Linked DNA regions of Butyricimonas faecalis. The protein of the gene in region 1 interacts with the protein of each later gene in a pairwise test. Links are inferred from orthologs where the notes say so. Each region holds a gene or a part of one and is shown in the gene's direction. Other genes may lie near its edges.

Region 1 (11,436 bases):
CTCGACAATCCGCAAGTGCTTTTTCATAAAACCTAAAGCATCCTCTTCCTCCTGTCCAAAAAATGCCATCAAACGTTTCGCTTCTTCAACATAATAATCTTTCAATCGCTCAACGTCTTTTACCGTCAGATCAGCAAGTATATCCTTCAGCGGAGACGTAGAAGAATCACCTTTTTCAATACCATTCATAATGGAAAATTTAAAATTAAGATAGATAAAAATGGCTCTATCCTTACCATTTATGACAAACATATTCCTTCCTCATGACAATGAATTTATCATTGCCCGATGCGTTATTTTCTGTATATTTACACGGCCTTAACCGGCTAAGACTTTACAAACATACAAAATATTTCGCCATAATGTCACAAGAAATACAAAATATTTCGCCAATAAAACAAAGAATTTTGCAATTTATAGCAGAATTAGGAAGAAGTAAAAGGGAATTTTACTCATTAACCGGTATATCACGGGGGACTTTAGAAAGTAAAACTGGTATTACAGAAGACACGTTAACGAAACTTTTCACAGCATTCCCCGACCTGTCACCTATCTGGGTTTTTACCGGGAAAGGAGAAAAACTTCAATCTCAACAAAATGAAACATCTCCACTTTTTACAGTAAACGAAAATATTGAAGATAAACTTCTTAACATTATAGCTCAAAAAGACTCTGAAATAAAAGCACTTGCAGAAGAAATAGGAAAACTCAAACAAGAAATAATACAATTAAAAGAGCTCCTGCTAAAATAATTCTTGCGCATGATCTCATAATTCAGAGTATTCTAATTTTTCCTTCCATTTTTCCACATTAAAAGAGAAATGTTCCCTTATACAAAGTCCCCCTTCAACTTATATCATCTGATTAAAAAGAAAGAATAATTGACAACATTCCTTCTTGATAGTCAGTATTTTTAGTAATTTTGCAAAAAGGGAACAAATACATGAATGAAAATCAAAATATAGAGTGGAAAGAGAATTGGCGTGACGAGTACCTAAAATGGATATGCGGCTTTACTAATGCCATAGGCGGTAGGCTATATATAGGTATGGACGATCAGGGTAAAATAGTAGGAGTAACTGATGCTAAAAAGTTACTAGAAGATATTCCTAACAAAGTTCGCAATATACTAGGGATTATAGTTGATGTAAATCTGTTAGAAGAAAATGGATTAGAATATATTGAAATCATTGTACCACCTTATCCTAATCCCATAAATTATAAAGGCCAGTACCACTACCGAAGTGGTAGTACAAAACAAGAGTTAAAAGGTGCTGCATTGAACCGATTTATCCTACAACGCACAGGAAAATACTGGGATGAATACCCCATAGAAAGGGCTAAAATAGAGGATTTATCCATTACTGCTTTAAACCGATTCCGTAAGGAAGCTGCAAGAAGTGGACGTGTAGATCCAGATGTATTGAATGATACTACCGAAAAATTACTTTACGACTTACGCTTAATCGATGAAGAAACAAGACAACTAAATCGTGCAGCAGTATTACTGTTTCATTCCGATCCAGAAAGATTTATACATGGTGCATATATAAAGATAGGTTTCTTTAAAGATGACAAAGGGAATTTGGCTTTTCAAGACGAAGTCCACGGCTCCTTAATGGAACAGATAGACAAAGCAATGGACTTGATAAAAACCAAATACTTAATATATAGTATTTCATACGAAGGAATTTCTAGACGTGAAACTCCACAATTCCCACTTGAAGCATTACGAGAATCATTACTAAATTGTATCGCACATAAGGATTATGCTGATGCAACACCCACGCAAATAAGTGTATTTCCTAACCATATTACTTTTTGGAACGCAGGACGTTTACCAGAGGACTGGACCATCAAACGACTTTTTGAAAATCATCCATCCCGTCCATATAACCAAACTATTGCAAATACTCTTTTCAGAAGCGGAGATATTGAAAGTTGGGGACGCGGTTATAAACGTATTTTGGAAGCGACCAATACTTATAAATTACTCCCACCTAAATTAGAAATGATCAGTGGCTTAATGATTACTTATTATACAGACGTACGTTCGCAATTATTAGCACAAGAAGTAGATGAAAGATATATTCCCGTTATTGAATATGTAGTAAAAAATGGAAGTATAACGAATTCGGATTTACAAAATATTTTAGGAGTAAGTAAAGCTACAGCCTCACGTATACTCCAACAATTAACAGATTGGTTGGATATGCAGGGAACAACAGGAAAAGGTACTTATTATACTGTAAAGGGCTCACAATGGGCTCATAAATGAACTAATTTCACAAGACAATCCCATCAGTTAATTGTATTTCAATACATTCCAAAATTCAAAAAGGGCTCACAATGGGCTCATGAAAATTATCCTATTCTTAATTCCGTTGGATATAGAAACAACTATACATCCAAAAGGGAAGTCTCCTTAACGTTGACTCCCCACAAGAACCGGATAGATATATTGATTACTTGAAACAACAATCCAACTTTATCACTTCCCATCTGATGATTTAGGTAGCACCACATTCGTAATCCGCCCCACGGAAGCCAAATTCCCGAATTCATCCGTCACGTTGACAGCTACCACGTGCGTACGATGGCCTTTATGAATGAATTCCGCACGACCGATCACGTATTTTCCTTGTGCTTTTCGAACATGATTGGCATTAATCTCAATTCCAAACACGTGATTCTCTTCCAAATTCTCCCCGATGTAAGTCAACCCGCTTCCCACGGTTTCCACTAACGCCATAATTGCTCCACCATGCAACAAATTTCCGGGACGCATTGTCCGTTCGTCAATAGGCATTTTTGCCTCCAACCAATTTTCCCCGACACCGGTAAATTCAATACCCAAACTCGCCATTAACGTTCCCCGACTCTCCCGGTTCATTCGTTCTATTATTGCTGAACTATCCATGTTAATTTATTGATTTATGATTTCCGATTTATGATTTTTCTCCCACACAAAGCTTTTTTATGCTAAACTCTACATTTTAAATTTTACATTCTTTTTATTCTGTTTCTTCGGGTTGGCGGGAAACCACCCTTTACGCACTCGCTCTTTCTGCTCGAAAATCTCCTTGATCGTCCAGAAAGAAGAAAAGGAAAACACGCCCAGTAAGGAAGACCATAGCACGTTCGTCACCCACAAAGCTGCCACGGTTCCAATGATTCCCAAAACAAGGAAAATCCACCAGCAACCCGTCCCCCAGTAATATTCCGCTTTGATCACCACGGGATGAAATAATCCGATTATCAGAAACGTGCAAATCCCGATAATCAGTCCTGTCAAATTATACGTTTCAATAAGTTCCATAGACTATTTTTAGATTGATGCAAATGTACAAATATTCCAAAACTCTATTTCATTTCACCAAAATATTCCTACTTTTGTACATAGACTACGGGAAAAGAAGTAAACAAGTTATATCAAATCATAAATTGTTTATATTCCTTATCGTAAATCACTAATTATAAATGAATATGGCATCATTAAAAGAAGGAGATAAAGCCCCTTGCTTCGAGGGTATAAATCAGGACGGGAAAAAAATCACGCTGGATGATTTTAAAGGTAAAAAATTAATCCTCTATTTTTACCCGAAAGATAACACGTCGGGATGCACGGCTGAAGCATGTAGTCTGAATGACGGTTATTCTTCCCTCACGGAGAAAGGGTTTGAAGTGGTTGGTGTCAGCCCCGATTCGGCAAATTCACATTTGAAATTTATCGCCAAATATAACCTGGCATTTAACCTGATTGCCGATACCGAGAAAAAGATACTGGAAGCATACGGTGTGTGGGCTGAAAAAAAATTATACGGGAGGACTTACATGGGAGTCGTGCGTACCACTTTTGTGATTGACGAAAACGGTATCATTGAAAAAGTGATCGCGAAGGTAAACACGAAGGATCACGCGAAACAAATCCTCGAACAATTAAAAATGGAAAATTGACAATCTAAAATCGTAAATCATAAATCTAAAATAAATTAATTATGGCAAACACAGAAACCAATCAAGACAAGTTAAAAGCACTTCAACTTACCCTTGACAAAATTGAAAAGAATTTCGGTAAGGGGAGTGTCATGAAACTTGGAGATAATGTCGTGGAAGATGTTGCGGTCATCCCTTCCGGCTCTATCGGATTAGACAGGGCGTTAGGCGTGGGAGGATACCCGAAAGGCCGTGTCATTGAAATATTCGGTCCCGAATCTTCCGGTAAAACTACCCTGGCAATTCATGCCATTGCCGAGGCCCAGAAACAAGGCGGTATCGCCGCTATCATTGACGCGGAGCACGCTTTCGACCGCTCGTATGCCGAGAAACTGGGTGTTGACGTGAATAACTTATTTATATCACAACCGGATAATGGGGAACAAGCCCTCGAAATTGCAGAGCAACTCATCCGCTCTGCCGCTATTGATATCATCGTGATCGACTCCGTGGCAGCCCTTACGCCCAAAGCCGAGATCGAGGGAGACATGGGTGATAGCGTGATGGGATTACAAGCCCGCTTGATGTCACAAGCTCTACGTAAATTGACAGGAACGATCAGTAAAACCAATACCTGCTGTATTTTCATCAACCAGTTGCGCGATAAAATCGGTGTCATGTTCGGTAACCCCGAAACCACCACGGGTGGTAACGCCTTGAAATTTTACGCGTCCGTACGTCTGGATATCCGTCGCGTGGGACAAATCAAAGACGGAGAGGAGATTTACGGTAACCACACCCGCGTGAAGGTGGTGAAAAACAAAGTTGCCCCTCCATTCAAGAAAGCCGAATTCGACATCATGTACGGGGAAGGAATTTCCCGCTCCGGAGAAATTGTTGACTTGGGCGTTGAATACAACGTGATCAAGAAGAGCGGTAGCTGGTTCTCTTACGGGGAAAGTAAACTGGGACAAGGACGGGAAACCGTGAAACAATTGGTTATGGATAACCCGGAGTTAGCAGAAGAGCTTACCCAAAAGATCGTGGAAGCCATGGAAAATGGCGTACAACCGACAACAAAATAAGAAAATCGTGTAATAAAAACAGCTAAAATTACAATGAAGAATTATTTATGTTCTGCATTCATCTTGTTGGCAATGGTGTCGTGTGACAGCAAGAAAGAAGCAGTAAAACCAAGTTATAAAACACCGGATATGAAACTAGCATCCGACGTGATGACTCCCGAGGTGTTATGGTCATTTGGTAGAATCGGTGGCGTAAGTGTATCCCCCGATCAGAAAACACTCTTGTATGACGTGACTTATTTCAACAAGGAAGAAGATCGCTCGTACAGTGATATCTACGTGATGAACTTAGCCGACGGGAAATCCAAACAATTAACAGACACGGATTACAAAGAATTCGGAGAGACCTGGACTTCCGATGGTAAAATCGCTTTCATGTCCAGCAAATCCGGTTCCGTACAATTATGGGAGATGAATGCCGATGGTAGCGGGCTTACCCAGTTAACCAATGTTGAAGGTGGCATCGGGGGATTTATTTTCTCTCCGGACAAGTCCAAACTTCTTTTCCTGAAAGACGTGAAATTAGAACAAGATGTTCATGATTTACACCCCGATCTTCCGAAGGCAAATGCCCGTTTGATTGATGGCCAAGTTTACCGTCATTGGAATGACTGGGTGGAAGCTTACACGCATCCTTTCGTGGCTGACTATATCCCCGGACAAATGGTAACCACGGGAAAAGACATCATGGAAGGTGAAAAATGGGAATCTCCCGTTCGGCCTTGGGGTGGAACCGAACAACTCGTTTGGACGAAAGACGGCAAGGGGGTAATCTACATGGCCCGTAAAAAAGAAGGCATTGCTTACATGAGTTCCACGAACACGGATCTATACCTGTACGATTTGAATTCCGGTAAAACCACGAATCTCACGGAAGGGATGATGGGATACGACCAAAACCAGGTGATCTCTCCCAACGGGGAACTCATGGCATGGGAAAGCATGGAACGTGACGGTTACGAAGCCGACAAAATCCGTCTGTTCGTGATGAATTTGAAAACCGGAGAGAAAAAAGAGTACACGAAAGATTTCGATCAAAATGTCGGAGGCCTGGCTTGGGCAGATGATAATACGATCTATTTTATCTCGGATTATCACGCCACGGATGAAATTTACAAGTTGACCTTAAATGACGGGAAGATCGAGAAACTCACGGAAGGTGTACACAACTACACGTCTGTTACCCCTGTAAACGATTATCTGATCGCCACGAAAGTATCCATGAGCAAACCCGCCGAAATCTACAAAGTAGACCCCACCACGGGCAAAGACACGGAATTATCTTTCGTGAACAAAGGAATTTTGGATCAATTAACCATGGGTAAGGTTGAATCCCGCTGGATCAAGACCACGGATAACAAGCAGATGTTAACGTGGGTTATTTATCCTCCTCATTTCGACCCGAACAAAAAATACCCGGCAATTCTGTATTGCGAGGGAGGCCCGCAAAGTACCGTGAGCCAGTTCTGGAGTTATCGCTGGAATTTCCAAATGATGGCTGCCAACGGTTACATCATCGTTGCCCCGAATCGTCGCGGTCTACCGGGATTCGGACAGGAGTGGAATGAACAAATCAGTGGAGACTACCCCGGACAAAATATCAAGGACTACCTCTCTGCTATCGACGAGGTGAAGCAGGAACCTTATATCGATGAAAACCGTTTGGGTTGCGTGGGAGCTTCTTATGGCGGTTTCTCCGTGTATTTCCTTGCCGGACATCATGACAAACGCTTCAAAGCATTCATCGCCCATTGCGGAATTTTTAACATGGAGATGCAGTACTACAACACCGAAGAGATGTGGTTCGCCAATTGGGATATGGGTGGTGCCCCGTGGGAAAAGAACAACAAGGTGGCTCAACGCACGTTTGACAATTCCCCGCACAAATTTGTCGGAGAATGGGATACCCCTATTCTGGTTATCCACGGACAGAAAGATTTCCGTATCGATGCTTCTCAAGGCATGGGAGCTTTCAATGCCGCCCGTATGCGTGGCATCCCGGCACAGTACTTATACTTCCCGGAAGAATGTCACTGGGTGCTCGGCTGCCAGAACGGGATCTTGTGGCAACGTACTTTCGCTGCTTGGTTGGATAAGTGGTTGAAGTAAAGCAAGAGAACGATATACAAAAAAAAACGGTCAAAAAATTTTGACCGTTTTTTTATATCAAACACTTTTATTCTAAGCTACAATCTTCATTTCTTGAATTAAATTATGAGCTCGCGCAAACTTATCAATAATAAATAACACATAACGAATATCCAAACTGATACAACGTTGTAAGTTTTCTTCAAAATTCAAATCCCCAGACATAGCTTCATAATTCCCATCAAAAGCAACACCTACTAGTTCTCCATCGCCATTTATAACGGGAGAACCGGAATTTCCACCAGTAATATCATTATTGGTAATAAAGCAAACATTTATATTCTCTTTTCCATAAGGAGCGAAATCCTTAGCCAAATACAAATCTTTCAATTTGTCAGGTACTTCGTATTCACCATCCAGAGAGTTCTCCTTCTCAAAGACACCACTTAATGTTGTATAATAATCATAATACACCCCATCCCGCGGAACGTAACCGCACACTTTACCATAAGTTAAACGAATCGTAAAATTAGCATCGGGAGCCCACATTTTTTCCGAATGTTGAAGCAACATACCTTTTACAAGTAGACGAGATCCTTTAGAAATCATTTCATAAGAATCGGAAGGTACCGCTGCCAATTTATCAAAAAGGGCACTTAAGGAAATGGCAATTCTATAACATAGGTCATTCTCTAATTTTATTGCATCCGGATGTTCGATGAATTTATTGAATTTTACTTCATCCATGAACATGGAATTTTTTTTCAAATCCTGACCAAAACGTTCGAAGTTTCCTTTATACTTTTGATTGATCCATTCAATAATATCAGGGTACATCGCTGGTTCGACTTCTGTTGCATACAATTTTAACATGCTAGCAGTTAGATTTGCATCTACATCGCCATTAAAATCATTGAAAAAATCATGCGAAGCTTCCTTTAAAGTAGAAAGAGTTTTTGCATATTTCTTATCTCGGCGAGGAGTATTGCAAAGTTCCGCCAAAAGATCGCTGGCACGATAAGCAAATGCAGTAGCCTCTCCCCCTTGCAACAAGGCATTAATTGCATACTGTTGTACCCTGGAAAAATCTTTCGTTTTTTCTATTCCCATCCGAATCCAATCAAGCACATGACCATATAGAGCTTCTCTCTGGGGGTCAGCATGAACCCATTCTGTAAAATCTTTTTCAAGTTGTTCTTTTTCGTGAATCAATTGCAATTTTTCTACCGCTTTATTTTGGGCATCGACATATTTCCATGCATTAGCACTCGTTGCATATTTCGCTGCATACTGAATTTTTGTTTTAGGGTCCTTATCCATTCCCTCTTTCATGATACGCAGTTTTTCTTTTCCTACATTGTACACAACAGCGTTATCATCCATTACAGATCTCAATCCATAGCTAGTCAAAAAGCGATTAGTCATTCCCGGAAAACCCAAAATCATTGTAAAATCATTTTTTTGCACTCCTTTCAAAGAAATTGGAAGAGAATGCTTGGGTCTCAATGGAATATTTTTTGGAGAATAGGATGCCGGTTCCCCTTCTGGATTCGTATAAATACGAAACATGGAGAAATCTCCCGTATGACGAGGCCACACCCAATTATCAGATTCTCCTCCAAATTTTCCGATACTTTGAGGTGGTACTCCAACTAGACGAACATCACGATAAATTTTATATACAAATAAAAAGAACTGATTCCCATTGAACATACTCTGCACTTGGGCAGATAGATTCGTGCCCCGAGTTACTTGTTCTACAATTTGTTGTTGTATGGATTCTATGGTTTGTCCTCGCTCTTTTTCACTCATATTATCATTTAAATAACGGTTTACAAGTTCAGAGACATCTTCAATTCCTTCCAAAATAGAAGCTGTCAATCCAGGGTTCGTTAATTCTTCTTGAAAATTGCGAGCCCAAAAACCATCGTTCAAATAATTGTGTTCTAAGGTCGAATGTTTTTGGACATAAGGTAATCCACAATGGTGATTCGTGAGCATTAATCCTTGCTCCGAAATTATCTCTCCCGTACAAAAACATTGAAAAGGTTGCTCTTCGGTACCCAATCCAACAATAGCATCTTTCAAGCTCGAATGGTTTATCGAATAAATATCTTCTGCCGATAATTTACATCCCATATCTTGCATGGTTGCAATATTTTTATTCAACAGAGATAACAGCCATTTCCCCTCGTCTGCTCGAACAATAAGAACAGAAAATAGAAATAACAACACAATAAAACTTTTTTTCATACGCTCTTTACTTTACAATAATGGTAAAAATATCTCTCAATTCTCGCTCGTAGCCTGGCCCTTTAAAGTGAAGCGAAATTTTATAATGCCCTTCTGGAATATCATGACGACAAGGAACGGTCAACATACCATTACTTCTCACGGTTAAGTGCTGCAACATTTTATCAGCATTTCCATCATCGGAAATCACATCCGTTATCGTCACGATAATCGGATTCGTGCCTTCCACCCCTTGTATGGCAGTACTTACCCAAGGAATATCCAATCTATCACGATCATAGTCAGGTCCCTTCACCAATATTGTTTCATAAATATTTTGAGAATACAAAAACTCCCGCCATTGTTCTTTCGTGTAGTACTTATACGCCCAATCATTCCACTCTCCATCATAATATTGCGTCCAAATAGGATTAGGAGCCTCCACGGAGGCCGTGTCTAAATTCATCTTCACAACCATGCTATCCGGCAAATAGCCAGCATCTTCTATAAAAAGATACCCTTCCGGTATGTCATGACAGGATAACAACACGCATACTGTCATAATACAATATATTATTCCTTTCATTTTTTTATTTTTATAAAGTCCATCCTAATTTATAGTTATAATTCAATGCATGCACAACTCCGTTCAAAGGTTGTATATCCGGAGAAGACAATGGTATCTGCCAGTCATTTCTCAATGACCACAAACTCATGGACACCGGCCCGGCATCGGGTACTCCGGAATAATCTGATTTTTCAAGGTAGAAACGGACTTTATTTCCACCTAACATAGTTATGTCCGTACAACCATCTTGTAGAGGATCGTTCACATTATAATCCAAATTGCGATATTGAATATCTTTTTTCAATATCTTTCCTTTCGCCACGTGTTGTAACACCATCATCCGACACAAGCTAGCACTTATTTGCTGTACACTGTCATATTGTCTATCATACAAATAACGTTCCACAGACATGCTCGGAATTCCTAGAAAAGTTATTTCAGGCAGAGAATCTACTCTTCCTTCAAACAAATCAGTTAATCCCGCTTGCTCGATTAATTGCACGGTATATTTCCATTCATAATCATTCCCGCGTAAATAATCCATAATAGAGCAATCGTGATAAGGGCTACATATTCCAGTGTCTATCACCGTTTGTTTGGTACATGCAAAAGCCAAATAAATTATACTAAGAATAAATATTAATTTTTTCATACCTTTTCTTTCTAATGTTATTGTTCATATTTTTGCCAATAGGTGTTTTGACGCAATCTTGGATTATAAACAAAGGCAAAAGTATTAATCGCCCAAAACAAACAACCATCAACATAGTCTTGATCTGACGCTAAGCGGAATCCTCTTCCTAGCATGCTTCGTACATAGTTATTTCGAACAATATCGAGATAGCGATAACCTTCAAATATCAATTCTTTTTCTCTTTCTTTAAATATCGTCATACGTAAATCTCCCCCATGTTCCGAAGCATTATAAAGAGGGGCATTTGCTCGTTTTCGAATTTCGTTTAAATCAGCAATCGCTAACTCCGTTTTATTTAGGCGAGCTCGACATTCTGCTCGTAACAAATAAATGTCTGCTAAACGCCACCAGATTCTATTCTGATCTATATGTAAAAATTTTCCAATTTGAGAACCGCTAGTCACCAATGCAACTTTACGCCATTTGTACGGATAAGCAAAACCTCCCGTCACGGATACTGAATCCGGGTGAGACATCTCATCAAAAGCATAAAAATAAGCATCTCTTCGTAAATCTCCGCTCTCATACATTCTTTTCACGGTTTCTGCATAAATTCGAACAGTTGCCGTTTGTACATCTTTTTTACCAATATCCATCATCGGCCAAGTTTGAAATAACGTTGCATTATCCTGCAACGGATTCCAACCGGTCATATCAAATTCATCCCAAAAGCCGATATATTGGCTTTCGTATAAACTTTCTTTACTTTCTCCTACTAAAACACTCGTACACACCTCTTCCGGAGTTGTCGCTAATTGATAAACACCTTTTGCCTGCCCACTTTCTGAACCGATAATTGCCGTACAAGCTGCTTCAGCCTTTTTCCATAACTC
Region 2 (11,533 bases), 1.9 Mb from region 1 along the record:
CCTGCATGATAGACAAACTTTCGATGGCATGCCCGATCGTGTGCCCAAAATTCAACACCTTACGTAGCCCCTGTTCCCTGGGATCCCGGGTGACGATTTCATTTTTTATTGTCACGGAACGCCGAATCAGTTCCAGCATGTATTCCTGAGTCGTTTCCTGATGTTCCAGGTTCAACAACCGGATCAAGTATTCCCGGTTTGATAATAAACCATGCTTGATCATTTCAGCGAAACCGGACATTCGTTCCCGCACGGGTAAATGATTTAAAAAACGGGTATCGATAATTACCTTTTCCGGAATGGAGAAGGTACCAATCTCGTTTTTCAAACCGTTGAAGTTGAAGCCGGTTTTACCGCCCAAGGAAGCATCGACTTGCGCCAACAGTGTCGTGGGAACATTTATGCAGCGCATCCCCCGTTTGAAGGTGGAAGCCGCGAAACCTCCCAAGTCGGTCACCACACCTCCTCCAACGCACACGAGGATGGAAGAGCGCCTAGCCCCCTGTTTACTCAACATCATCCAAATTCGGCTCACGCTTTCCACCGATTTATTCTCTTCCCCGCAATCCAGAACGGTCACGTGCGAGGGGAGCCAGTCCACCTTCTCGAACAATCGATCGCAAAAGAGAACGGTATGTTTATCTGCCACGATAAATATATCCTCGTGCTGGGTTCCGTCCAGTAATTCAGCAAGGACCATGCCAGCATCCGTGGTAAAAATAATACTTTCCATTTATCCTGTATTTCCGTACAAAATTAAATTATTTTGATCAGATGCCCAAACGGGGCGAGAATGGTCCGTGAAGTTTATACATTCATTTTTCTCGTTTCATTCGTTTTTTACACTATTAAGATTTACTTTTGTCAAAAATCACTTTTAACCATCAACATATGAATTATGAAAACTCGATTCTGACAAAGGTTGCTATCACGATGGCTCCTCGGCTTAACAATGCTCTCTTTTCTTCTCTATTCCAACAATGTGGTGGAATTTCCGGTTTTTTCGAAGAGACGGATCAAAACATAGAAGCTCTTTTTCGGGAAAATAACCTGACAAATATCCAGCCCGAACGCTCCCGTTGGTTACAGATGGCAGAACAAGAGTTGAAGGTCATGGAAAAATATCACATTCATGTACGCGGGATCGAGGACTCCAATTATCCTCGCCTTCTGAAGCATTGCGCGGATGCCCCTCTCGTACTATTTTATAAGGGGAGCCTTGAAGAGGACGACACAAAGAATATTGCCATCGTGGGTACTCGTAAAGCAACCGAGATGGGAAAGAAGCGGATCGACACGTTGCTTCACGAACTGGCAGACACGGGCTATCACCCAAACATTATCAGCGGGCTGGCTTACGGGATTGATATTGCCGCCCACACGGCATGCGTGCATTACGGGTTAAAGGCACAAGCCGTTCTAGGACATGGCCTGCACATGGTTTATCCTGCTTCACACAAAAGTATGACCGAAAAGATTCTGGAGCAAGGCGGCGCTTTAATTTCCGAGTTCCCGACTTGCGCGCAGGTTTTGCCGACCAATTTTCTTCAACGCAATCGGATCGTGGCGGGGATGAGCGAGGCGACTCTTGTTGCCGAATCACCCGTCAAAGGAGGAGCCATGTCCACTGCCCGGCAGGCCTTGTCGTACAACCGGGACGTGATGGCGATTCCCGGAAGACCGGAAGACCCGACTTTCAGCGGGTGTAATCTGTTGATCAAACAAAATATTGCCGCCTTAGTGGAAAATGTCAAGGATATGCTCCGGATTCTCAACTGGCCTCTCCTTTCCACCGGCCCCCAGCAGATGTCGCTGGATTTATTTTCCGAATCCAATCATGAAGTATTGCTCCTGGAGATTTTGGGAAAAACGGGAGAACAAAATATCGACCAGTTACATCAACTTACACGCATCCCGGTACATGATCTCTCCGTACTTTTGTTAAAACTTGAACTGGAAGGCCGGGCCATGCAGCTCCCCGGTAATTGTTACACGCTTATTTAACACGTTTCATTACAGATTTATAGCACGTCATGAATCGTAATTGAAATTTTAAACTATTATAACGTTTGCACCTACCAAAAAATAACTCAAAAAATTTTTGGAATCATAAACAAAAGCATACCTTTGAACCGAATTTTGATAATTCAAGTAAATGAAAATGTTTTTTTAAAGTTTTTACTTAAACAATATTCAAATGAAAGCAGAGATTAAAGAATTCATGGATGCCTTAAAGGCTAGAACCGTAGGTGAATCAGAATTCCACCAGGCAGTTCAAGAAGTGATTGAAACTGTATGGGATACTTATCAGGCAAACCCGAAATACAAGGCTAACAAGATCCTTGAGAAGATGGTAGAACCTGAAAGAGTAATCATGTTCAGAGTGCCCTGGATCGATGATAAAGGTGAAGTACAAATCAACCGCGGTTATAGAGTACAATTCAACAGTGCTATTGGACCGTACAAAGGAGGTTTGCGTTTCCACCCGTCAGTAACCCTTGGCGGTTTGAAATTCTTAGGTTTCGAGCAAACATTCAAAAACTCTTTGACTACTCTTCCGATGGGTGGTGGTAAAGGAGGTTCAGACTTCAACCCGAAAGGAAAATCAGATAACGAAGTTATGCGTTTCTGCCAAAGCTTCATGACTGAGCTTTGCAAACATATCGGACCGAACACTGACGTTCCTGCTGGTGATATCGGTGTTGGTGCTCGTGAAATCGGTTTCTTGTTCGGACAATACAAGAGAATCCGTAACGAATTCACCGGTGTATTAACCGGAAAGAACCGCGAATTCGGTGGTTCAAGAGTACGTCCGGAAGCTACCGGTTACGGTACCGTATACTTTGCACAACACATGTTGGCAGAGAAAGGTGAGAAAATCGCCGGTAAGACTGTAGCTATCTCTGGTTTCGGTAACGTGGCTTGGGGTGCTGCTCAGAAATTAGTTCAATTGGGAGCTAAATTGGTTACCATTTCTGGTCCTGACGGATATATCTATGACGAGAAAGGTTTAACTCAAGAGGGTGTAGACTACATGTTGGAATTGCGTGCTAGCAACAATGACGTTGTAGCTCCTTACGCTGAGAAATTCGGTGCTAAATTCTTCCCGAAACGTAAACCGTGGGAAGTAAAATGCGACATCGCATTCCCTTGCGCTATCCAAAACGAGTTGAACGAAGAAGATGCAAAACAATTGGTTGCTAACGGTTGCCAAATGGTTGTTGAAACTTCTAACATGGGTTGTACTGCTGAGGCTGTTAACTACTTGAACGAGCACATTACTTTCGCTCCTGGTAAAGCAGCTAACGCCGGTGGTGTTGCCGTTTCTGGTCTTGAAATGAGCCAAAACTCAATGAGATATAGCTGGACTGCTGAAGAAGTAGACGCTAAATTGTCTCAGATCATGAAAGATATCCACGATACTTGTGTTAAATACGGTAAAGAGGGTAACAAGATCAACTACGTTAAGGGTGCTAACATCGGTGGCTTTATCAAAGTTGCTGAAGCTATGTGCGCTCAAGGACACTGCTAATCATACAGTAAGTCTATATAAAGAATCCGCCTCGGTAACGGGGCGGATTTTTTATATCCGAATCTGTAAAATTGATAAAACAAAAAGTAATCTGGATATGTCATTGTCAAGTTGTTTCCTATATTTTCGCGTCATGAAAATATTAAAGTATGGGAACTCATAATAAATCATCACAAAGTGCGGTCCGGATGGATATGCTGCACGGTAGTTTGCTGAACAAGATTCTGTTGTTTTCCCTACCGTTAGCGGCAAGCAGTATTCTGCAACAATTATTCAACTCGGTAGATGTCGCTGTTGTTGGGAAATTCGCCAGTGATCAAGCTCTAGCCGCCGTGGGAAGTAATGCTTCGGTCATCAGCTTGATGATCAACTTGTTTGTTGGGATTTCTGTCGGGGCAAATGTCGTGATTGCCAACTATATCGGGCAGAAGGATGAACGAGGAATCAAGAGTGCCGTACACACGACTTCCGTTATCGCCCTGGTAAGCGGGTGCCTGCTACTCGTGGTGGGTTTACTCATCGCCCGACCAATTCTGGAAGCCATGGACACCCCGGATGATGTCATCGATCTGGCAGTTCTGTATCTCCGCATTTACTTTCTCGGGATGCCTTTTTTCATGATATACAATTTCGGGGCAAGTATTCTTCGTAGTATGGGTGACACGAAACGTCCTCTTTATTGCCTCGTCGCGGCTGGGATGATCAACACGGTGCTAAATCTGTTACTGGTGATTGTCTTCAAAATGAGTGTCGCGGGGGTTGCCATCGGTACCGTCATTGCCAACATGTTTAGCGCGGGGGTGGTCATATACATTCTTCGGCACGAGAAGGGGCCTTTCAAGTTAGATATCAAGCATCTCCAAATTGCCCGTCCCGAATTGCGGAAAGTTCTTCAGATCGGAATTCCCGCGGGAATACAGGGGATGGTGTTCTCGATTGCCAATATTTTCATACAAGCTGCTGTCAACCGATTCGGTTCCGCTGCCATTGCCGGTTCTGCCGCGGCCCTCACGTACGAGTATTATTGCTATTTCGTGGTCAGCGCTTTCAGCCAGGCCGCGGTAACTTTTATCAGCCAGAATTACGGGGCCGGACAGATAGAGCGCTGTAAAAAAATTTTCCGCCTGACGATGTTATTAAGCGTTGTCTGTTGCGGGCTACTGAACGTGCTATTTGTCTGGCAGAAACATTTCGCGATCAGTTTCTTCACGTCCAGCCCGGAAGTATTCCATTACGCTGCGCTCCGCATGAATATTGTCTTACTGACACAATGTATCGCGAGCTCTTATGAAATTGCCGGGGCAGCACTCCGAGGACTTGGCTATTCCATGCTACCGGCTATTCTCACCGTATTCGGAACCTGCGTTTTACGATTATTGTGGATATATCTTGTCTGTCCGTTATTGCCCAGTTTCGATGCATTGATGGTGATTTATCCTATTTCGTGGATCGTGACCGGTGCTGCCGTCCTGGTGGCCTATTACGTGATACAGAAAAAGTTATTCCGGCCCAAAGAAATACCGACTTTTGCCTAATAAGGTAAATGTTTAGGGTTATATCCCGAAAAACTTTTCAAACACAGATTGTTTTTCGGGGTATAACCCTAAATCAATTAAAAATGACTTCTATTTTCGGGAAAAATATTTCTCGATGATCTCTTCCAAAAGAGGACCATGCGGATTACGAGCATGAATTTTACCGGAAGTATCGATTAAAACCGTAAATGGTATTGCTTGTACCCCGTAATCAACACGGGAAGTACTTTCCCAACCTTTCAGTTCGGAAATCTGGATACCTGCCGGGTGATGCTTGTCCAAAGCCCCTTCCCATTTTTCCCGGTCAGAATCAACGGATACCCCCACGATTTGTAATCCTTGATGTTCATATTTTTCCTGCAATTTCTTTAACAAAGGAATCTCTTGAATGCAAGGAATACACCAAGATGCCCAGAAGTCCAGTAAGACGAGTTGTTTCTTACCAATATAATCCGATAAGCGAATCTCTTCCCCCTCTGGCGTTCGGGCTACAACCTCCCGATAGGGCATTCCCACTTTCGTGGCTTTCTGCGAATACATGAAATAATCCTGTTTCTCTTGACGAGCCCGGATTAACGCCTCGTATTGCTCCCGTATTTCAGGACGAATCGTCGGGTAAATTTTGTCTACAAATGCCTTACTATACGCATCCATCCCGCAACAATGAAAGAAGAAGAACTCCCCAATTTCGGTACCCCTGTATTCCCGAATAAAGTTTTCTGATGCCGGAATGATATTTTCTTTGAAAATCGTACTACTTTTCTGGTTATAGTAAGTATCCACTTCATTTTCCACGCTCCCCGGTAAACGTTTCACGCTATCCCGTTCCTGCCATAAAAGCTGACGTTGACGCACTGTTTCTCGTTTTGCCTCTCCTATGGTTGCCATGTAACGTTCGTTTACAGGGGTCCCGGAGACGATGATTCCCAGTGTGTCATAAACCATTGTAATATCTCCGGGTTCAATCACCACGGTCATAGAACCCATATCCGGGATCTGATAGTCAACGTCATCAATTGTCACCACGTAGACTGTCGGTTTTTGTACCGTTCCATCAAACCGAAATTTGCCATCCTGTATTTTGATGCTATCCACGGGACAGGTTTTCTCTTTAGAAAAATAGAATGTGGCAGGCGTGAGCTTCACCAGACATCCATCATAACGAGCAGGCAAATTCCCGGTAAGCGAGTAGTGATTTCCTTCCTCACAGGAAGAAAAAAGTCCCGCTGCTGCGAGCAACAGGACGATTAGATTATTTCTCAACATGATTTCCCTCCTCTTTAAGAATTTCGATAACATAAGAAATCTCATCCATCAGACCACTGGGACTTCCACCGTATCCTTCCGCACGATAACGGATACGCCCATTTTTGAGGATGGCTTTTTGAGGAATACCCGATGTCCCCGGGAACATGGATTTATACACGACATTCCGGGTATTTTTTCCTTTGGGATTCGCATCATACAGCACCTGCATATTCCGGAAATTATTCTTTTCCCATAATGCATCAATTTTTTCTTTTCTCGGTTCATCCTGCGTGATCACGAAATAGAATTTCACGGTCGGATCATTCGCATAAAGATCCACGGCCATTTGCATCCCATCCAACGCTGCAATACAAGGTGCACACCACAAGGCCCAGAAGTCAATGACCACAATTTCATCTTTTTTGAAACGAGCAGATTTTACTTTACCTCCCGAATGTGATTCCAGAACAAAAGGTTCAAAGGGCACATCGATCATTTCAGCCCGGAGTTGCTTTTTTATTTTTTCAATTACATGTTTAGGTTTTAGGGAAGCAATCCATGCTTCAAAAGTGGCCGGTTTATCTTTTAATGCGGCATACTGTTCTCGCAATTTATCATAAATCACGGGGGTCATCTGTCCTGCACTAGCAATGCCTTTCATGGCATCGAAGGCTTCATCATTACGACCCAACTTTTCCAGACTCGCGATATATGCTTCGTTTCCTGCCGGATAAGAGGCATACCGTTGATCTTCGTCTATCAAATTCATTACATCCACAACTTCCTGATAACGACCACATTTCTCGGCCACCTGGGCATACACGCCAATATAATAATTCAACCACAAGCGAGCGAGTTCTTCCGCTTGACGGGGAGAAGCGGTAATCGTTTGACTATAGGATCCATCCCCCACCTTAGCAATCATCTGGTCGATGAATTTTCTGGCAATCTCGACATAAGTTTCCGGTGGCGTGGGTGTTTTCCGAATAGCAAACTCGACACTCTTTCGGAAGACATCATTAATCATTACCATATCCATCTCGGGTAATATTTCTTCCAATTTCTTGTAATTTCCCGATTTATAATACCTCGTGGCCAATTCTCTGTAAAAATTGTTATACACGAATCCCCGGGGATTCGGATTCTTTCTCCATGCCTCGATCGGGAAATCTTTTCTAAATCGGTCGGCAGCCGCAAAGTATTCCTCCCCAGATAGGCGATCCAACTCAAATGAACGGTTAAAACGGGCCACTCCACCATAAGGGAACAACTTAAGTATCACTTGATCCACGCTATCCGCCTTTGCTTTATTTTTCAAGTCAAACCGGTAAGTATTACTGATTTCCTCGTATTCATTCTCGGTCAAATCCGGTTGGTTTTCCATGACTTTCAACAAGTGTGCTATTCCGGGACGGCTGTTATCACCATACATTTTTTTCAAAACAGATTTCATTGTTCCGAAGAAGCGTCGACCATATTGAGGATAATGTTTTGCCTCTTGATCTGTCCACATCATTGCAGCCTCATCAGAAATCTCCTTGTAGTTCCCAGAGAAATAATTCCCGGTTTCCGATCCCAGCGAAGGCATCCGGAACACGCCCCAAGCAAGGTATCTACCCGGTAAATAATCTCCCGCACTATTTTGGGGGATAAACATAAACCCGTTATCGTTATTATTATCCGTTGAATCCGGTTGCAAGGTAAACGTGGACTGGAATTTAAAAGCGATAAAAGCACAATTTTCCGGCATCTCGAAAGTTCCTTTCCAAAGCTCTCCTTCCTGTTTTAATTGCACATCACCCATCTCCCAGTGATAAAAATTATACATATAAATGATCCCGACCAAATCGGACTTACCTTCTAATGGTCCTCCTTTCGGATTATACGTCAATTCCAAACTCTGACCGGCCACGGGTACTTCCGGATTTAAAGTCAAACGAGACTCCTTTTGCTGGCCCAAAGCCATGTTAACCATGGCCAGGCAAGCAAAAAGGACATAAACAAGTTTCTTTTTCATACGCTACAAACAATTATTTTTACAGTGATTTATTCAAAGGTGGTATTACCCATTTTTCGAAGATCAATACCAAATTCTTTCTTATAGTAATCAATTAAAATATTCCATTTTTTCTGGATTAATTCGTATTCCGGGTTATTCAGGAACCAAGCAACTTCCTCATCCGTCTTTTCCCGCAGGTTATATAAAAAAGATTTTAAGTCATTCTCCTTGGCTCGAGTCCATGCATAACTTCCCCAGAACCATTCTCCCGGTATTCCATTATAATAGGATGAAGGCAGGAATCCTCTTTTCCGGTAAGCCTCCAACGCTTCAGCCCCGGCAGAAGGGAGGGCAGGAACAGTCTCGTAATCCGTATCTTCATAGAATTCTTCCGGAACATCCAATAATCCTTGAGCGATGTAGTAATCCCATGTCGCCCCCAATAGTTCGTTTTTCCTTGCTTTTTTGGTTGCGGCATCCATCGTAGTCAAATTTGCATTCATGCCTCCAATAATAAGCGCATTACCATTTACGCGATAATTATATTGAATTTTACCCCAACCGCGATCCCAATAGATTGAATCGGCCAAAAAGACCCGGTAGGGCATTCCTCCTTTTTTCAAAAACTCTTCCGGAAAAAACTGGAGCCAAATATCCTGAATATAATCAAGCATGGCATCGACATAGCGGGTTTCTCCCATGGTCACCCGATAGGTTTGCGCACTACCGCCTGCCGATGCCTGCGTCCAAAAAGCATCTTTTTCCGTGTAATTATAAAGCACGTAAGACGTGTAGGTATCGAATATTTGCTGAATCCGATTGTTTGCCTCCTCCGAAGCGTCTCCCTGCGGCAGTACGTAATCTGGCAATATTTCGTCCGGTGCACCGATTTTCGTGTCATCGCTGCAAGAAATACATGCAGCCCACAGGCAAGTTATAGCTAATAATATCTTTTTCATGATCTTCTATTTTACGTTTATTGAATCTCACCTTGTCTCGCACTCATCTCCCGTGACGGATTCTGGATAAGAGCCCTGTTTTGTAATACGACACTATTAGGAAACGGTATAGTATACATGGGATCGCCTTGTTGCAGCACATATTCATATACCGCTCCTCCTTTTTCAGCCTTATACGCGTGTTTGATTTCCGGCATTCCCTGACGACGTAAATCGAACCAGCGATGGCCTTCAAAACAAAGTTCTTTTCGACGTTCCAACCGGATTTCATCTAAAAGGGACTGACCACTCAGGGTTACATCCGTGTAACCGATGATGCGGGTCTTCCGGAATGCATTCAATTCGGCCAACGCCAAGCCCTCCTCTCCGGAAAGGGCATAAGCTTCCATCCGGTTCAAAAAGGCTTCTGCCGAACGGATAGATTGTCCTAATTCCGAACTCCCCGTTGGCTTTTTCAGGTATACAGTATTTGCCTCATCCGCAGTTTTGAGTGCATAAGCCAAAAAACGTTGGTCATTCTCCTGATCCCATAAAACCCGGAAAGCAGGCGCTGTTCCCGGTAGATATTCCCAGTGACTTGCAACCGCAGTCGGTCCGAAAATCCATTCGATCTCCGGGTTATTGTAAGAAATCGTGGCATAACCGTTATCCGTCAAGATAGCATCCAGGTTATTTACCATATTCAACAATTCAATTCCTTGTTTTTCTGCTTTCTCAACCTCGGCAATACACTCTTTATAATTCTCCATGTACAGATAAACCCGGGAAAGCAGGATATGAATAGCCGGTTGATTGATCCGGAAATTCTTACGCATAATCGGAAGGGGATCCAGTAAACGGGCGGCTTCCAACAAATCTTTCAGAATCACTTCTTCATAAATATATCCCACCGTGGAACGTTCTATGTTCTTTTCCGTCAAATCGGAAATCAGACGAACCGGAACTCCTAAAGCGTCCTTATTATGGTTATAGGGTTCCCCATAAATATTAACCAGCTGGAAATACAATAACGCCCTCACAGCAAGAGCTTCAGCCTTCACCCGATCCCGATCTTCCTGTGTTCCTATGGCCTCATCAATATAATCCAGCACGGCGTTACATCCCAATATCTTTGAATAGAATTGAGCGTACGTGGTAGAACTTGCCGTTGTATTGATTTCACTATCGTAGCCATCATAATCGGCAAGAGTCGGCTGCCATGAATAGATCGGGAACTGGGTGATAGCATTTGCCGTTTCCACGGTCCCTTCCGGATCCCACTGACTTGTATAAGTCAAAAAATGAGCACAATCATCATCCATCAAAGATAAGAAAGAAAAGCTCGGGGTCGACTCATCAGGATACCCCGTACCCAACAATAATTCCGAAAAGTCAGATGCTGTTTTCGGGATTACTTCACTTTGGGATTCTTCTTTCAAAAAATCACTACAAGAACCCAGCATAAACGATCCCAGGATAGCTCCTAAAATAAATATCTTGTTTTTCATCATGTTAACAATTATCCGTTCAACTAAAAATTAAGAGTCAACGAGCACGAAACTGTTCGACGTGCCGGCCAATTCGCCGTTTCAGGGTCACGCCCTTCCCATGCTTTGTCAAAAGCAATAAAGAAAGGATTGGATAGACTGGCGTTCACGGATGCCCGTCTGACCCCAATCTTATTTACCCAAGCATCAGGTAAATCGTATTGCAAAGAAATCTGCCTGCACCGGATAAAATCAGTGTCTGCCACCCTCAAATCAGATTGGTTATACATCGCATAAGGACTCATGGCAACATACCCTTCAACGGGCAACTGAATGCTCATTTCATTCGGATTCCCGGCAGGGATAGAAGGAATATTCGTGATCTTTTCGTCTCCCGGTTTACGCCAACGTTTAAACAAGTAGCGGGGTGCATTTTGTTCCGGTCTAGGCGCTCCTGCCGTGGCAAAGAAATCCGGAAGAAAGGTCTGTGCCCCGAACGACATGGCAAAACTGGCTCGCAAATGCAATCGCTTGTACCTTAACGAGGTATTAAGACCTCCGGAGATATCCGGCTCCAAACAACCGATTTTTACCAGATAATCCAAATCATTCTCCGTAATATCTATATCCATATTCTTGAATGTCGGTCTTCCGTTCGTCGCATCCAATCCGTTAAATGCAAACCCATAAAAAGTTCCGTACTTTTCACCACTGACAATTGCGGTTCCGTTAAAATAGTCATCCCGGGTATTTTCCCGTTGATTATTCCGAATTGTATTTTTTACCTTACTTGT

The links.
Region 2: the proteins of recA (region 1) and dprA interact in binary tests that used the Bacillus subtilis proteins (3 or more experiments, as listed by UniProt). The link is inferred for Butyricimonas faecalis from one-to-one orthologs.

Annotation. Positions count from the first base shown.
Region 1 is NZ_CP032819.1:731,751-743,186, forward strand. Bases 3,160-6,009 are described here. They hold recA (recombinase RecA), read left to right. Parts: upstream 3,160-3,998; coding sequence 3,999-5,021; downstream 5,022-6,009. Other genes in these bases: D8S85_RS03100 (DUF4491 family protein), read right to left, coding at 3,160-3,319; bcp (thioredoxin-dependent thiol peroxidase), read left to right, coding at 3,487-3,957; D8S85_RS03115 (S9 family peptidase), read left to right, coding at 5,055-6,009. Outside these bases: D8S85_RS03080 (hypothetical protein), read right to left, coding at 1-189; D8S85_RS03085 (hypothetical protein), read left to right, coding at 363-752; D8S85_RS03090 (RNA-binding domain-containing protein), read left to right, coding at 944-2,278; D8S85_RS03095 (PaaI family thioesterase), read right to left, coding at 2,492-2,920; more of D8S85_RS03100, read right to left, coding at 2,990-3,159; more of D8S85_RS03115, read left to right, coding at 6,010-7,130; D8S85_RS03120 (S46 family peptidase), read right to left, coding at 7,203-9,362; D8S85_RS03125 (hypothetical protein), read right to left, coding at 9,370-9,927; D8S85_RS03130 (hypothetical protein), read right to left, coding at 9,938-10,561; D8S85_RS03135 (RagB/SusD family nutrient uptake outer membrane protein), read right to left, coding at 10,579-11,436. UniProt on the Bacillus subtilis protein: Multifunctional protein involved in homologous recombination, DNA repair and competence.
Region 2 is NZ_CP032819.1:2,664,927-2,676,459, forward strand. The notes cover bases 1-2,947. They hold dprA (DNA-processing protein DprA), read left to right. Parts: upstream 1-891; coding sequence 892-2,004; downstream 2,005-2,947. Other genes in these bases: aroB (3-dehydroquinate synthase), read right to left, coding at 1-733; gdhA (NADP-specific glutamate dehydrogenase), read left to right, coding at 2,198-2,947. Also shown: more of gdhA, read left to right, coding at 2,948-3,532; D8S85_RS11725 (MATE family efflux transporter), read left to right, coding at 3,682-5,067; D8S85_RS11730 (TlpA disulfide reductase family protein), read right to left, coding at 5,158-6,333; D8S85_RS11735 (TlpA family protein disulfide reductase), read right to left, coding at 6,320-8,332; D8S85_RS11740 (hypothetical protein), read right to left, coding at 8,362-9,273; D8S85_RS11745 (RagB/SusD family nutrient uptake outer membrane protein), read right to left, coding at 9,291-10,763; D8S85_RS11750 (SusC/RagA family TonB-linked outer membrane protein), read right to left, coding at 10,784-11,533. UniProt on the Bacillus subtilis protein: Protein that helps load RecA onto ssDNA during transformation. Binds cooperatively to circular ssDNA, is able to bridge different segments of DNA. Favors the loading of RecA onto SsbA- or SsbB-coated ssDNA and formation of RecA-DNA filaments.